Regions from separate parts of the Luteibacter sp. 22Crub2.1 genome, predicted to be linked through region 2. Evidence: predicted binding sites of a transcription regulator. Region 2 holds the regulator's gene; the other holds the start of a gene.
The links. The regulator FliA, encoded in region 2, starts transcription of late flagellar genes. The targets are predictions, from matches to a motif close to TAAAGTTTNNCNNNCNNNGGCCGATAA.
Positions count from the first base shown of each region.

Region 1: the regulator FliA is predicted to act here: its motif matches at 3,032-3,058, upstream of B5X73_RS19550 (GGDEF domain-containing protein).

Region 1 is NZ_FUYT01000024.1:13,576-21,462, forward strand. It holds gene B5X73_RS19535 (pseudouridine synthase) at 1-532, shown strand, start outside; gene sodC (superoxide dismutase family protein) at 647-1,174, shown strand; gene B5X73_RS19545 (alpha-ketoglutarate-dependent dioxygenase AlkB) at 1,182-1,799, shown strand; gene B5X73_RS19550 (GGDEF domain-containing protein) at 1,819-2,892, opposite strand; gene B5X73_RS19555 (CorA family divalent cation transporter) at 3,147-4,124, opposite strand; gene B5X73_RS19560 (OsmC family protein) at 4,184-4,609, opposite strand; gene B5X73_RS19565 (GNAT family N-acetyltransferase) at 4,708-4,998, shown strand; gene B5X73_RS19570 (S9 family peptidase) at 5,085-7,139, shown strand; gene B5X73_RS19575 (putative bifunctional diguanylate cyclase/phosphodiesterase) at 7,402-7,887, shown strand, end outside.
Region 2 is NZ_FUYT01000015.1:83,703-91,589, reverse strand. It holds gene motD (flagellar motor protein MotD) at 1-466, opposite strand, end outside; gene B5X73_RS16180 (flagellar motor protein) at 463-1,203, opposite strand; gene B5X73_RS16175 (chemotaxis protein CheA) at 1,205-3,271, opposite strand; gene B5X73_RS16170 (protein phosphatase CheZ) at 3,279-3,920, opposite strand; gene cheY (chemotaxis response regulator CheY) at 3,931-4,332, opposite strand; gene B5X73_RS16160 (RNA polymerase sigma factor FliA) at 4,386-5,117, opposite strand; gene B5X73_RS16155 (MinD/ParA family ATP-binding protein) at 5,114-5,989, opposite strand; gene flhF (flagellar biosynthesis GTPase FlhF) at 6,060-7,427, opposite strand; gene flhA (flagellar biosynthesis protein FlhA) at 7,461-7,887, opposite strand, start outside.

The DNA of each region.
Region 1 (7,887 bases), on a different contig from region 2:
GGGCCTGCTGCTGATGCTCAACAAACCCAGCGGCTACACCTGCTCGCGCAAGGACGTCGGCCGCCTGGTCTACGACCTGCTGCCACCCCGCTTCGCGTTGCGCAATCCGGTACTGTCGACGGTCGGCCGCCTCGATCGGGAGACGTCGGGCCTGCTGCTGTTCACCGATGACGGTCCGCTGCTGCACCGGATCATTTCGCCGAAGGCCTCGCTGGCCAAGGTGTACGAAGCGACGCTGGCCGAGGATCTGCGTGGCGACGAGGGCGATACGTTCGCCGCCGGCACGTTGATGCTGGACGGCGAAACCGAACCGCTGCTTCCGGCGACGCTGGAGGTGCTGGGGCCGCGTCATGTGCGTCTGACGCTGACGGAAGGCCGTTATCACCAGGTGCGGCGGATGTTCGCGGCGGTGGGCAATCACGTGGTGACGCTCGAGCGTACGACGCTGGGTGGGTTGTCGTTGGACGGGCTGCCTTCCGGTGAGTGGCGTGCGCTGGATGAGGCGGATAAGGCACGCATGTTTGGCAGGTAGGGACAGCTGCTTCGCGGCGTCCGCAGCGGGAAGCCTGTCGCCTGTGGGTTATGGACGTGCCGTCTACGCCGGGTGCAGTATCCCGGGGTTACCTCGATTCCACAGGAGTGCATGATGAGAAAGATCGCAATCGTGGCCGCTGGCCTGTTCGTCTGTGCCGCCGCTCAGGCTGCCGAGAAGAGTGTGGTGGTACCGCTGACCGCCGTGACCGCCGATGGCGCGGGCGCGTCCGTCGGCAAGGTGACCGTGACCGAAAGCGCCGGCGGTCTCGTGTTCACGCCGGACCTCAAGGGCCTGCCGCCGGGTACGCATGGATTCCATCTGCACGAGAAGGCCAGCTGCGACCCGGGCGAGAAGGACGGCAAGAAGGGCGCCGCGCTCGCTGCCGGTGGTCACTTCGACCCGGCGAAGACCGGCAAGCACGAAGGTCCGGATGCCATGGGCCATGAGGGCGACCTGCCGCGCATCGAGATTGCCGCCGATGGTACCGACACCACGCCGGTAACCGCGCCGCACCTCAAGACGCTGGCGACGCTGAAGGGCCATGCGCTGATGATCCACGCCGGTGGCGACAACTACGCCGACCAGCCGGAACCGCTGGGCGGCGGCGGTGCGCGCATCGCGTGCGGCGTCATCAAGTAAGGGCGACGTGACCCAGGGCTCGCTGTTCGCTGCCGGACCGCTCGTGATCGTCGACGATGAGCACGGGCGGTTCGCGTACGAGCCGGGCCTTATCGCGTCCCCGATGGCGGCGCGATGGTTCGACACGCTGATGTCGACGATCCCATGGCAGGCGCAGCGGCGTGAGATGTACGGGCGCGAAGTGGACGTACCGCGGCTGGTGCAGCATTACGTGCTGGACGATCCGTCCTTGCCGTCGCCCCTGGCCGAGGCTGCTCGCGAAGCGATCGCCGTCACCGGGGTGCGGTTCACCTCCGTGGGCCTCAACCTTTATCGCGACGGTCGCGACAGCGTGGCGCCGCATAACGACCATATCGACGAGATCGCGGAAGGCGAGCCGATCGCGCTGCTGTCGTTAGGTGCGACGCGGCGGATGACGTTGCGTGAGCGCGAAGGGGCGAAGCGCAGCTTCGACCTGGATCTGGAGGCGGGCAGTCTGCTGACGATGAGCCATGCCACGCAGTTCCATTACGACCACGGGATACCGAAGTCGCGCGGCGAGGTCGGGCCGAGGATCAGCCTGGCCCTCCGGGTGCGCCCACGCGGCGGGTCCGCGGGGCGGCGTTATCCGGGAAAGCGCGCCTAGCTGGCGGGTCGTAACGTCGTCAGAAGAGGTCGATGCTGCCGAGGGCGACCGGCGCGGCGAGCTCGCCACGCTGGGTCAGGTCTTCGTACCCATGGACGCTGTTACGACCGTTTTCCTTGGCGAAATACAGCGCCTTGTCCGCGCGATCGAGCACGATCTCGGGATAGTCGTTCTCGGTGATCCGCGCGTAGCCGATGCTGACGGTGACGTGGCCGACCTGCGGAAACGTGTGATCGGCGATGAACTGCCGGAAGCGATCGAGCGCGTGTTGCGCCACGTATTCGTTTTCCGCGGCGATCAGCATGACGAACTCTTCCCCGCCGAAGCGGAAGAGCACGTCGCTCTGGCGGAAGCTGGCGCGCATCTGCTGGGCCAGCATCAGGATGACCTCGTCGCCGTAGACGTGACCGTAGGTGTCGTTGATCCGCTTGAAGTGGTCGATGTCGAGGATGGCGAGGTAGATCTTGCTGTCGTCGTCGCGCACGCCGCCCCGGCGTTCGTCGTCACCGCCCACGGCGGCACGCGCACGCTGGCGGCTGAGCTTGAGCAGGCGGCGCAGGCGCTGTTCGAAGCTGCGGCGGTTGTACAGGCCGGTGAGCTTGTCGCGTTCGCTCTCGTTGAGCAGGGCGATGTAGTTGCCGTAGATGCGCGCGAAGCCTTCGACCATCACACGGACGGCGTCAAGCGAGTCGTCGGCCTCGAGCATCAGGGCGCCGATCGCGGACCCGTCGCGCTGGATGGGAATGACAAGGCGGCAGTCGCCGTTGTCGGTGACGTCGCTGACCGCTTCCAGGGTTTCCATCGCGCAGACGATGGTGTCGACCGGGTCGCCCTCGCGCGGTGGTTCGAGCGCGTTGACGACGAAGCCGCCTTCGCGCTTGCGGCCGCAGACCACCATCGATTCGATGGGCTGTTGGAGACTCTCGCCACGCTTGCACAGGGTGACGCTGTTGACCGGCATGAGCTCGGCCAGCGAAAGGACCAGGCTGTGGTCCAGGGCGTCGATATCGCGGTGGTGGGTGAACTCGGCCACCGACGCCAGCAGTCGCGTCTCGGGAAGGCCGCCCGTCATGGCATGCCACGGCGTCTTCATGGGCGGCCCCAGGACAGGGCATGGCGAACGCGATAGTGACTACTGACTGGCACCGAACACTTCCTCCCCCGAGTGGAGCGCGCCGGATGGCAGCCCCGTGTCGTTTCGACCGGCTTCTACCGGGCGACCCTCAAGGGTGCTAACGGCAGTGCAGCCGCGAACTTTAGGGAAAAGACGGCCCAATGTAAAAAAATGCGACGTGCGTCAGGTTTACGGGTCTTCACGTGCGTGAATGACTGCGCTAGAGACGCCGCTCAGTCACCTTCCAGCCAGCCCCGCCATTTGAAGAACAGCACGGGCAGCAGAATGCTCAGCAGGATGGCGCCGATCGCCATCGGATAGCCGAAGGTCCAGTCCAGCTCGGGCATGTGCTTGAAGTTCATGCCCCAGACGCCGGCCAGGATCACCGGGGGAATGGTCGCCACGGAGGTCACGGTCAGCACCTTCATCACGTGGTTCTGGTCCGTGCTGATGAAGCCCAGGCTTGCATCCAGCAGGAACTGGAGCTTGTTGGTCAGCTGATCGTCGAACTCGTCCAGGGTGCGGAGGTCGTGGTCGACCACGCGCAGACGGACCTCGACCTGATCGGACATCCACTCGGGCTGCTTGGCCCGCACGAACGAGACGATGCGCTGCACGCCCAGCATGGACGAGCGGTTGCGTGCCTGCTCGCCCTCGAGGCGGCCGACCTCGAGCATGCAGTCGCGCAGGGCGGGCGTGCCCAGACGCTCGGTGGTGAACACACGATCGGACAGCTGTTTCAGATCGGCGGACACGTCCTCCATGCGCCTGGCCGCGAGGTTGACGATCGCCTCGATCAGCGTCGCCAGCACGTCGGCGCTGGAATCCCAGTGCTGCTCATCGCAGCTCTGCGCCGCCAGGTCGAAGGCGGGCGAGGTCTGGAAGCGAAGCGTCATCAGGACATGCCCGGTGACCACGATGCCGACGGGGGAAGGGCGATGGCCGGTACCGTTGGGGGCGTCGGGATCGACATCCGCGAAATACGGGATCGACAGGTACATCGCGTCGTCGTCCGTGCGGATGCGGCTGGACAGGGCGAGGTTGTCCACGTCGGCCCGCTCCGGAATGCGTAGGCCGGAGATGTCGGCCGCGCATTTTTTCTCGTCTTCGCTGGGATCGAACAGATCGACCCAGATGGGCGCTTTCGGCCTGCCCATGTCGGCCGTCCAGCGGATGGGCTGGCGCTGGCCGTGTTCGTGAATGATCAGCACGCTGGGTTCGATCCTGTCGGCCAGGGAAGCCGCCGGCCGGGGCCGGCGGCCGGAGCAGTTTACGCTTCGAGGGTGGCGTCCATGCTGATCGCGGCATTCAGCACCTTGGAGACCGGGCAGCCTTCCTTCGCCTGCCTGGCGATGGCTTCGAACCCGGCCTGGTCCGTGCCGGGGATCTTCGCCTTCACGGTGAGATGCACCTTGGTGATGGAGAAACCGTCGCCGTCCTTGTCGAGGGTGACGTCGGCCTTCGTCTCGATCCTGTCGGGGGTGAGGCCGGCGTTGCCGAGCATGAGCGACAGCGCCATCGAGAAACAGCCAGCGTGCGCGGCGCCGATCAGTTCCTCGGGATTGGTGCCCGGGCCGTCTTCGAAGCGCGACTTGAAGCCGTAGGGGGCTTCCTTCAGTACGCCGGTCTGGGTCGAGATCGTGCCCTGGCCATCCTTGATGCCGCCTTTCCAGACCGCTGAGCCTGACTTCTGCATGGAGATTCTCCTTCGGTGGGGGGATGATCGGCTGACCTTAACGGCCCGCCCATCCAGAGAATGCGAAGGTGCGGCTGTCCTTTTGATGGAGATGACCGATGAGCGACAACGCGAAACCGCTGGAAATGACGCATGACGCCGAAAACCAGGTGTTCACGACCGTGGTGGACGGTCACACCTGCGAGGTGGAGTACCGCCTCGCCGGTAACGTGATGACGATCACGCACACCGGCGTGCCATCGCCCGTGGGCGGGCGGGGCATTGCCTCCCTCCTGACGAAGTTCGCCGTACAGGTCGCCGAGGCCAGGGGATGGAAGGTGCAGCCCGCTTGCTCCTACGCGGCGACCTGGTTCAAGCGCAATCCGGAGTTTTCTCACTTGCTGGCCTGACGAAATCCGAGTCGGCAATGGGGTGCTCGCGAGAGTAATGAGTGTCGTGATAGTTTTCACACCTCAATCACACATCAGGTCACCCCATGCGTACGAAGTGGATCGCCGCGGCCGTCGCGCTCGCCTTCACCCAGGCCAGCCTCGCCGACACCCCGACGAAATCCGCCGATGATCCGCGTATCGCGGCCATCCTCTCGTCGCTGGCCAAGGTCCGCACGATCGAGTCCGTCGCGCTTTCGCCCGATGGCAGGCAGCTGGCCTGGGCGGTGAAGACCGATGGCAAGCCGGTGATCGAGATCGCCGACGCGCAGGGCCAGCATGCCCACCGCATCACCGCGAGCAAGGGGTGCAGCGAGACCTCGGTCGCCTGGGCCGCCGACTCCCGCCACCTCGCCTTCCTGTCCGATTGCGCGGGCAGCGCCCCGGGCGTGGAGGAGGGCAAGCAGAACGACATCTACACCGTCGACACCGGTACCCGCGCCGCGCCCGTGCGGCTGACCCACCTCACCGGCTACGTCAGCGGCCTCGAATGGCGCGCTGACGGTAAGCAGCTCGGCTTCCTCTACGTCCCGAACGCGACCCGCCGCGCGAGCGCCACCGCGGCGGCCAAGCCGCAGCTGGGCGAGGTCGGCGTCGAGGGCATCGAAGTGCAGCAGGTGGCCAGCGTCGACGCGGCGGGCGGCGACGTCCACGTCCTCACGCCCGCTGGCCTGCACGTCTACGAGTTCAGCTTCTCGGCCGACGGCGCGCGCATCGCCTATGTCGCCGCCGAGCCGCCGGGAGACAACAACTGGTGGGTGGCCAAACTCTACGTCCAGCCGTCGACCGAAGGCGGCAAGGGTGACGTCGTCGTCGACACCGCGACGCTCAGCGGTCCGCTCAAGGGGCTGCAGGTGGCCGTGCCGCGCTTCTCGCCGGACGGCTCGCGCATCGCCTTCATCGGCGGCCTCATGAGCGATCAGGGCTCGACCGGTGGTGACATCTGGACCGTTCCCGCCGCCGGTGGCGCCGCACCTGTGGACGTCACCCCGGACATCCACACCACCCCGGCCTGGTTCACCTGGACGGCGAACGACTCCCTTCTGGTGGGCGAGCACACGGGCGGGTCCAGCCGCGTATCCCGTTACGCGCTGCCGGCTGAGGGCGTCGCCACGGCGACTCGTCTGTTCGATCTGCCGATGACGATCGGAGACGGTCGCCTCTCGATGTCCTTGTCGCTGGATGCGAAGGCCAGCAAGGCCGCGTTCGTGAGCAGTTCGTTCGACAAGGCCTACGAGGTACACGTCGCCACGCTCGCCGCCTCGCACGCGCCGGTGGCGGTGACCTCATTCAACGCCGCGCTCAAGCCGTCGTGGGGCAAGGCCGAATCGATCTCGTGGACCTTCGAAGGCCACGAGGTGCAGGGCTGGCTGCTGTATCCGGCGCACTACAACCCGAAAAAGCACTACGGGATGATCGTCTCGGTACACGGCGGTCCTGCCGCGGCGGTCACGCCGCGCTGGCCCGGTGTCGGCTACGGCGGTGCGCCGCTTTCCGCGCTGGGCTATTTCGTGTTCATGCCCAACCCACGTGGCAGCTACGGGCAGGGCGCGGCCTTCGTCCAGGCCAACCGGAAGGACTTCGGCTACGGCGACATGCGCGACATTCTCGCGGGCGTCGATACGATCGAGAAGAATCACCCGGTCGACGACAAGCGCCTCGGCCTCACCGGCTGGAGCTACGGCGGCTTCATGACGATGTTCGGGGTGACCCAGACTAACCGTTTCCGGGCCGCGGTCGCGGGTGCGGGAATCTCCAACTGGCAGAGCTATTACGGCCAGAACCTCATCGATCAGTGGATGACGCCGTACTTCGGTGCGTCGGTGTATGACGATCCGGCTGTCTATGCGAAGAGTTCGGCCATCAATTTCATAAAACAGGTGAAGACGCCGACGCTGATCGTGGTCGGCGAGCGTGACGCCGAGACGCCCGCCCCGCAGTCGTTCGAGTTCTGGCATGCGCTGCGCGCCCAGAACGTGCCGACGTCGCTGGTGGTCTACCCGGGCGAGGGTCACGGCTTTGCGCGCGATGAGAACCGCCGTGACGTGCTGGCCCGCGCCCTGGCCTGGTTCGATCGCTATCTGCCGGCCAGTGGGAACTGAGCCGGCTTCCGGACAAGTACGCAGGTAGTGCACATTTTCGGAAAGGCAGGTCGTCAGGCGGATTGCGTTTTTTCGCCGGTCTATCATCATCCGATCGGTGATGGCGTTCTTTTTCTCACGCAGGGCTAAAGTCGGGGGCGGTGGTGGCCGTTAGACCTAGGGAGATGTCGTTTCGCGCCTGGCGTGTTTCCAGGCTCCCGGGCGCGGTCGTTCCGTTTTTAAAGCAAGACGTGCCCCGGATGCCGGGCCGGAGCGTGGTGTGTTGAACCATCGTAGCGTCGAGAGTGGCCTGCACCTGGCCGCATCGAAGTGTGCCCGCTGGACCCTTCCGGGGTCGGGCGACGGTACGCGCTGTGCCAATTTCGGCACCGTTGGCGCTGGACCGGGCTGGGTGGTCAGTCTGATCGTCGTCGTCGCGGTGGCCACTGCCGCCATCGTCTGGCTGGTGGGGCAGCGCCGCCAGTTGCGCAGCCGCATGCGCGATCCACGCGAGCAGGCGCGCCGGGTGCTGGCCTTCCACGCGTATCACGACACGCTGACCGGGCTGCCGAACCGCGCCTTCCTGCTGCAGACGCTGGAGCAGGCCCTGGCCGACTCCTCCGACGATTCGCTCGCGGTCATGTTCATCGACCTGGACGGCTTCAAGTCAATCAACGACACGCTGGGCCACGAGGCGGGCGATGCCTTCCTTCAGGCGGTCGCCACCAGCCTGCGCAGCAGTGTGCGTGAGCGCGACACGGTGGCGCGC
Region 2 (7,887 bases):
CCAGACTCTTGTCGATCAGCGGCTTCATCGCCCGCTTCACTTCGTCGGAAATCTGGCTGAGGCTGGCGTCCTCGGTCTTGCCGACCGTGGTGTTCGCCGCCGTCGCGGCATTCGTGCTGGCCGCTTCCTGACGCTCGGCGGCGGCGCCTTCGTGACCGGGCAACGGCAGGTTGCGCGGCGGAACGGGCACGTCGATGCGGGCGATGGGCGCGGCGGCCGGCGCACGCGACTGATTCGGCAGCGGCACCTGCGCGGCGGGCGTAGCCTCGCGGATCGGCTCGATCACCTTGCCCGTGCCGTTGAAGGCTTCATTGATGGACTGCGCCATCACCTTGAACTTGGTTTCGTTGACGGCCGATACCGCGTACATCACCACGAACAACGCGAGCAGCAACGTGATCAGGTCGCCATAGGGGATCGCCCAGCGCTCGTGATTGATGTGCTCTTCGTGGTGGCGGCGCTTCACGAGAGGAACCCCTGAAGCTTGCTCTCGATGTGCCGCGGGTTATCGCCCTGGGCGATCGAGACGAGGCCTTCGACGAGGATCTCGCGCATCTGCGACCGCTGACGGGCCAGACCTTTCAGGCGTGACGCCATGGGCAGCGCCAGCAGATTGGCCAGGCCGATACCGTAAATGGTGGCGACGAAGGCGGCCGCGATGCCGTGGCCGAGCTTGCTGGGCTCGGCCAGGTTCTGCATGACCGACATGAGGCCCATGACGGCACCGATGATGCCCATCGTCGGCGAGTACGCACCGGCGTTTTCGTAGACCTTGGCGGCTTCGATGTCGTTGTGCTCGCGTGCGAGCACTTCCACTTCGAGCACGGAGCGCATGGCGTCCGGCTCGGTGCCATCCACCAAAAGCTGAAGCCCCTTACGGATGAAGGGGTCCGATTCGCGCTCGATGGCGGGTTCCAGCCCGAGCAGGCCGGTGCGCCGGGATATCTCGCTCCAGCCGACGATGCGGCTGACGAGGTTTTCCGATTCGATATCCGGCGGGCGATACACCCACGGCAGCATGCTCCACGCACGCTTGAGTACCGGCCCCGGCGTCTGCACCAGCAGCGCGGCCAGGGTGCCGAGAAAGACGATGACGAACGCCGCCGGGTTCCACAGGGCATCGAGACTCGAGCCTTTGAGGATGGTCCCCACGATGATGACCACGAAGGCCAGGATCGTGCCGACGACGCTCACGATATCCATGTCAGACAGCCATCCTCAATGAAGGCAGCACCTGCCCACTGTCATCGGCCAGACCGGCAAGGTCGAGCACGAGGGAGATACGCCCGTCACCGGTGATGGTCGCCCCGGCGACACCGGGAACGTCCTTGAGGAACGGGCCCAGCGGCTTGGCCATGACGTCTTCGCGGCCGAGCACTTCGTCGACCAGGCAACCCAGCGTCTGGTGACCGATCTGCACGACGACGACATGGCCGCCCTTCCCGCTCACCCCGGCCCAGTGACCGAGGTCGGCGAGCGGCAAGGCGCGCTGACGGTGCGACGCGACGATGCGGCCGTCGAGCTCCTGGATCTGACCGGGAACGAGCTCGAACACTTCGGTGACATTGGACAGCGGGAGCGAAAGCAGACGATGACCGACGCGAACCATCAGCACGCGCATGATCGCCAGCGTCAGCGGCACCGACAGGCGTACCGTGCTGCCATGACCGACACGCGAGTCGATGGACAGCGTGCCGCCCAGTTCGACGATCTTGGTCTTGACCACGTCCATGCCGACGCCGCGGCCGGAAATGTCGGACACCGTGCTGGCGGTCGAGAAGCCCGGGCGGAAGACGATTTCGTAGCATTCGCGCTCGTCCAGACGCGCGGCCTGCTCCGCGTCCATCAGGCCCTTTTCGACGGCCTTGCGGCGCAGGACCTCGGGATCCATGCCCTTGCCGTCGTCGGTGACGGTAATGACGATGCGGTCGCCGTACTGGCCAGCGGCGAGGCGCACCGTGCCCAGACGCGACTTACCTTCGGCCGCGCGCACGTCAGGCATCTCGATGCCGTGATCCACCGCGTTACGCAGCAAATGCACGAGCGGATCGGCGAGCGCCTCGACCACGGTGCGATCGATATCGGTTTCTTCGCCTTCCGTGACGAGCTCGATCTCTTTACCGAGCTGGCGGGCGAGGTCACGAATGATGCGTGGGAAACGGGAGAACAGTTTGCCGACGGGCTGCATGCGCATGCGCAGCACGGCGTTCTGCAAGTCTTCCGCGACGCGCTCCAGCTCGCCGATGGCACGTTCCATCGGATCGTTGCCGCCGCGCGGTGCGAGGCTGGTGAGGCGGTTGCGTACGAGCACGAGCTCGCCCGCGGCGTCGACCAGGCTGTCGAGACGATGCGTGTCGACGCGAACCGTCGTGTCGGCGGCGGACGCGGCGCGCTTTTCGCCAGCCGCGGCGGGCGCGGCCTTCGCTGCGGGAGCAGCCACTGCCGGCGGTGCGGGTGCAGCGACCGGAACCACGGCGAGCGCAGGCGTGGATGCGACAACAGGCGCCGCACCACCGACCGCACCCGGCGCTGCCGTGCCGTGAAGGGAATCCAGCAAGGCTTCGAATTCGTCGTCGCTGATCGCGTCGTTGTTCGACGGCAACGGTGCTGCGGCAGCGACCACGGGTGCGGGCGTCGGTGCCGATGCGGAAACAGCTGCGCTGTCCGCGCCTGGCGCACCCGTGCCGTACAACGAATCGAGCAGCGCTTCGAACTCGTCATCGTTGATCGTCGCGGACGAGGCCGGTGCCGGCGCGCGGTCGGTGCGCGCGGCGTCGAGCATCGCCTCGAATTCATCTTCGATCGGGTCGTACGCTTTCGGCGCGGAAGGTGCCGCGACCGGCGAAGAGATCGGTACCGCCAAGGCAACGGGAGCCGCGGATACGGCACGACCGGGAATCAGCAGCCGGTCGAGCAGCGAACGCGGCGCGGGCTCGATCGGCACGCCGCCATCGGCGGCGCGCATCATGTCGTTGAGCAGGTCGAGCGACTCGAGCAGCGCATCCATGAAGGCGGCGTTGAGCACGATAGTGCCGTTACGCGCTTCGTTCAGAAGATCTTCGCCACGGTGGCACAGCTCCACCATGGGATTGAGCCCAAGGAAGCCCGCACCGCCCTTCACGGTGTGGAACGCACGGAAGACCGCGTTCAGCAGCTCCGTGTCGTTCGGCGACGCTTCGAGATCCACGAGCTGCTCGCCCAGGCTCTCGAGCAGTTCGCGCGCTTCGATCAGGAAGACGTTGAGCAGCTCGTTGTCCAGCTCCACGCTCATAGCGGGCTCAGAATCCGAATTCGCTGAGGAGGCGATCCACTTCGTCCTGGCTGACCTTGTCCGCGGCCGGGGCATTGCCGCCCGCGAGCGAGCCGGTCAGACGGACCAGCTCGACCAGCGACGACTCGACCTTGGCCATGAACGCCTCGACCTGCGCCACGCGCTGACCGGAAAGATCCTGCCACGACTGGGCTTCGACCATTTCGCCCAGGCCGATGTCGCAGCTCTGCGCGAAATCGCCCACGCGCACGGCAAGCGCCGTGGCATTGGTGCCGAACGCCGGGTCGGCATGATCGAGCACCAGCACTTCGTCGGCCTGCTTCGCCAGCGCCTGGGCCTGTGGACGCAGCTTTTCGCTGAAGTCCAGAGTGCGGTGCGCCGCGGTCGAGCTCATCTCGAGCACGTCACGCAGATGCTTGCGCGCATCGCTCATGTTGCCCGGCACGCCGTCGGTCGAAATGTCCGAAGCGAGGCGGCGCACGGATTCGTGCAGGTCGCGCGCAAGGTGGCCCAGCGCCAGGAACAGGTGCTGCTCGCGGCTGCGGATCAGGTTGTCGAGTGCCTTTTCGAAGGCGGCGCCGTCGTCGGCCTCGAGCAGCTCGCGCAGTTCGGGGACGACCTCTTGGCCGGGGGAGAGCATCGTATTCATCGTTATTCCCTTAGCCCGCAGCCGCGGCGAGTCGTTCGAAGATCTTGTCGAGCTTTTCCTTCAGCGTGACCGCCGTGAAAGGCTTGACGACGTAGCCGTTAACACCGCTCTGCGCGGCGGCGATGATCTGATCGCGGTTGTTTTCCGCGGTCACCATCAGCACCGGCAACGACTTCAGACCGGCATCGGCGCGGATGGCGCGAAGCAGGTCGATGCCCGTCATGTTGGGCATGTTCCAGTCGGTGACGACAAGGTCGATCGGCTGCGAGCGCAGCAACGCGAGGGCCGCGTTACCGTCTTCGGCTTCCTGAATGAGCGTGTTGGTGAAACCCAACTCGACCAGGAGATTCCTGACGATGCGCCGCATGGTGGAAAAGTCGTCCACCACGAGGATCTTCATGTTCTTGTCCAAAACTGCTCTCCGCCACGTGCTTTTTCTTTACCGGCGACGGCACCGCGATGCCGTCACTGCTTGTCTTTCCAACCCGTCATGCGTGCACGCAGGCGAATCAGGGCCTGGCCATGGATCTGGCACACGCGCGACTCGCTCACACCCAGTACCACACCGATTTCTTTCAGGTTGAGCTCTTCATCGTAGTACAGCGACATCACCAGCTTCTCGCGTTCCGGCAGGCCGTCGATCGATTGCGCCAGCGCGTCGCGCAGGCCGTTCTTCTCGAAGTTGCCCTCCGGGCCCGAGGCGTCGGGGTCCGCGACGTCGATCGCCGCGCCTTCGTCGCCTTCCGGCGCCGTGAGGCTCAGCAACCGCGCGCTCGCCGCGTCGGCCAGAATCTGGTTGTACTCCATGGCGTCGATACCCAGCCGCTTCATCACTTCCGCGTCTTCGGCGTCGCCACCCGTTTCGTTCTCGATCTGCCTCGTTACTTCAGCCACCTCGCGCAACTTCCGGTGGACGGAGCGCGGGGTCCAGTCCGTCTTGCGCAGTTCGTCCAGCATGGCGCCACGAATGCGGATGCCCGCATAGGTCTCGAAGCTGGCCGCGCGAGTCGGCGAGTAATTTCTTGCGGCCTCGAGCAGTCCGATCATTCCGGCCTGCATGAGGTCATTCGCGTCCACGCTTGGCGGCAGGCGGCCCATCAGGTGATAGGCGATCCGGCGCACCAGGGGTGCATGCGTTTTAACCAGTTGATCCGCTGGAACTCTAGTGATTTCAAGGTATTCGCTAGCGACACTCACAGCGGCAGCCCTCCCCCCATGTGGTTCCGTTCGGCGAAAAAGCCGATGCGACCCTGCACCCGGGGTTCGGGTTCACCCCATGTATCGACCGACCGGGCCAGATTCTTGAATCCCACCGCCGAGCGGCTGCTCGGCCAGGCGTCGACCACGGCCGCCTGACGGCGGATGGCCTGACGCAGGTACTCGTCGTGCGGAACCATGCCCATGAAATCCAGGGACACGTCCAGGAAGCGGTTGGTCACGCGGGCCAGCTTCTCGAACAGCTGACGGCCTTCCTGCGCATGGCGGACCATGTTGGCGACGATGCGGAAGCGGTTCACGTCGAACTCGCGGCTCATCACCTTTATCAGCGCGTAGGCGTCGGTCAGCGAGGCCGGCTCGTCGCAGACCACGACCACCACTTCGTCGGAGGCTGCCGCGAACATCGACACGCTGTCGGAGATGCCGGCGGCGGTGTCGACGATCAGATATTCGGGGGCGACCGGGTATTCGTCGAAGGCGCGGATCACGGCGGCGTGCTCGATATTCGGCAGCTGCGCCATGCGGCGCGCGCCCGAGGTCGCCGGGATCACCTTCAGGCCGTGGTTGGCGTGGAGGATCAGGTCCTCGATGCGGCACTCGCCTTCGAGCATGTGGCCCAGATGGCGCGTGGGCTGCAGGCCCAGCAGCACGTCGATGTTCGCCATGGCCAGATCCGCGTCCAGCAGGACCACGTCACGGCCGCCCATCGCGAGCGCCATGCCGAGGTTGACCGCCACCGTGGTCTTGCCCACGCCGCCCTTGCCGCCCGCCACCGCGATGCTGCGCGTGGGACGACGGTCGGCGAGCCAGTTGAGCCCAGCAGCCTGGGTGGAATCGACGTGTGTGTTCATGAAGGAATTCACTGCCGTGAAGGGGTGTGCGGATGCGGATGCCGTGGTCACGTTACTTCAGTTCCCGGTGTCAGGCGATGGCTGGCGCGGTGGAGAAGCCGAAACGGTCGGCGAGAATCGCGTCGTCCGGTTCGTCGGTGCGCTGCTTGACAAGTTGAGCGGCCAGGCAGACGAGTTTGCGCGCATCCGCGGAGGCGATGTCTTCCGGCACGCGCTGACCATCCGTGGTGTAGTCGAGCGGCAGACCGTGACGGATGACGGCCGACAGGGCACCGCCGATCAGTGGGGCCTCGTCGAGCTTGGTCAGGATCGCGGTCTGCGGCGCCAGCGGCGCGTAGGCACGGATCGCGTTGTCGATGGCCTGCGCCTGCGCGTTCGCGGCAAGCACGAGGCAGACACGCACCTCGGTCATCGCGCGCAGGGTGTCGAACTGCTGCTGCAGCTTCGGATCGTTACCGGCCAGGCCGGCGGTATCGATCAGCACGGTGTGCTTGCCACGCAGCTGCAGCAGCACGTTGCGCAGGCTCTGTGCGTCATGGGCGTTGTAAACGCGCACGCCGAGCAGGCGGCCGTAATGTTCCAGCTGAGCGCCCGCGCCGATGCGGTACTGGTCGGCACTGATCAGCGCGACGTTCGAGGCGCCGTGGCGGAGCACCGCACGCGCCGCAAGCTTGGCGATGGTGGTGGTCTTGCCAACGCCCGTCGTCCCGACCAGAGCGGTGACGGCGCTACCGGCGGTATCGGCGTTGCGGCCGCTGGTACGGATGTTGCGCGAGAGGATGCCCAGCGGCAGGTAGCGGGCCTGCTCGGCGGTCATGCCCGGCGGCAGCTCGGCGCAGAGCGCGCGGGCCACGTCGCCGTCGATGCCCAGGCGGGTCATCTCGCGGAGCACGCGGGCGCGCAGCGGCTGGTCGCGGTCCATCTGATTCCAGGCGAGCGTGGACAGCTGCACTTCCAGCATCTCACGCAGGCTGTTGATCTCGGCACGCACGCCATTGACGGCGGCGTCGCTGTTCGCGGTGTGGTTCGGGGCGACCGTCGCGGCGCGCACCACATCGGCGACGCTGGCGGCGAGCGCGGCGCTCGACTGACGCTGCGGCGCATTCGGATTCACGACCTGCGGCGCGGCGGGCGCCGGAGCACCGCGCGTCACACGTTCGACAGCGGCGGCGGTCGCGGCCTTGGCCTGATCGATGCGGGCGGCGAAGTCGTTCTCGCGGCGCACGCGGATCGGGGCTTCCTCGCGCTCGCGCGGCGGAAGATCGACACCGAAGCCGGCTTCACGCACCAGCGCTTCGTCGTAATCCAGCGCCGCGATGATCTCGATGCCGTCGTCCAGCCGACGGGTCGACAGGATCACGGCATCCGGGCCCTGCTCGTCGCGCACCTGGCGCATGGCCTGGCGCATGTCGGGGGCTACGAAGCGTTTGATTTTCATGCGTTCGATCCTGTGTCCATGTTCATTCCCCACTTACCTGCCGAGCGCCGTCACCAGCTTGACGCGTCGGTTATCCGGAACTTCGTTGTAAGCGAGTACATGCAGGTTTTGGGCCACATGACGCGTGAAGCGCGAAAGCCATGGACGAAGCGCGGGAGAGACCAGCAATACCGCCGGTTCGCCGGCCGCTTCCTGACGCCGTGCGGCCTCGGCGACGTTCTGCTGAAGACGATCGGCCAGACCCGGCTCCACGGCCGCGCCAGTCGGACCGCCACCCTGCAGCGACTGCAGCAGGATCTGCTCGAGTTCCGGCGCCAAAGTAATGACGGGCACTTCCGAACCCAGGCCGGCGATCTCCTGCACGATCTGACGACCGAGCGTGACGCGTACGGCGGCGGCGAGCACGCCGGGATCCTGACTCTGACCCGCGTGCTCCGCCAGCGACTCGACGATGCCGCGG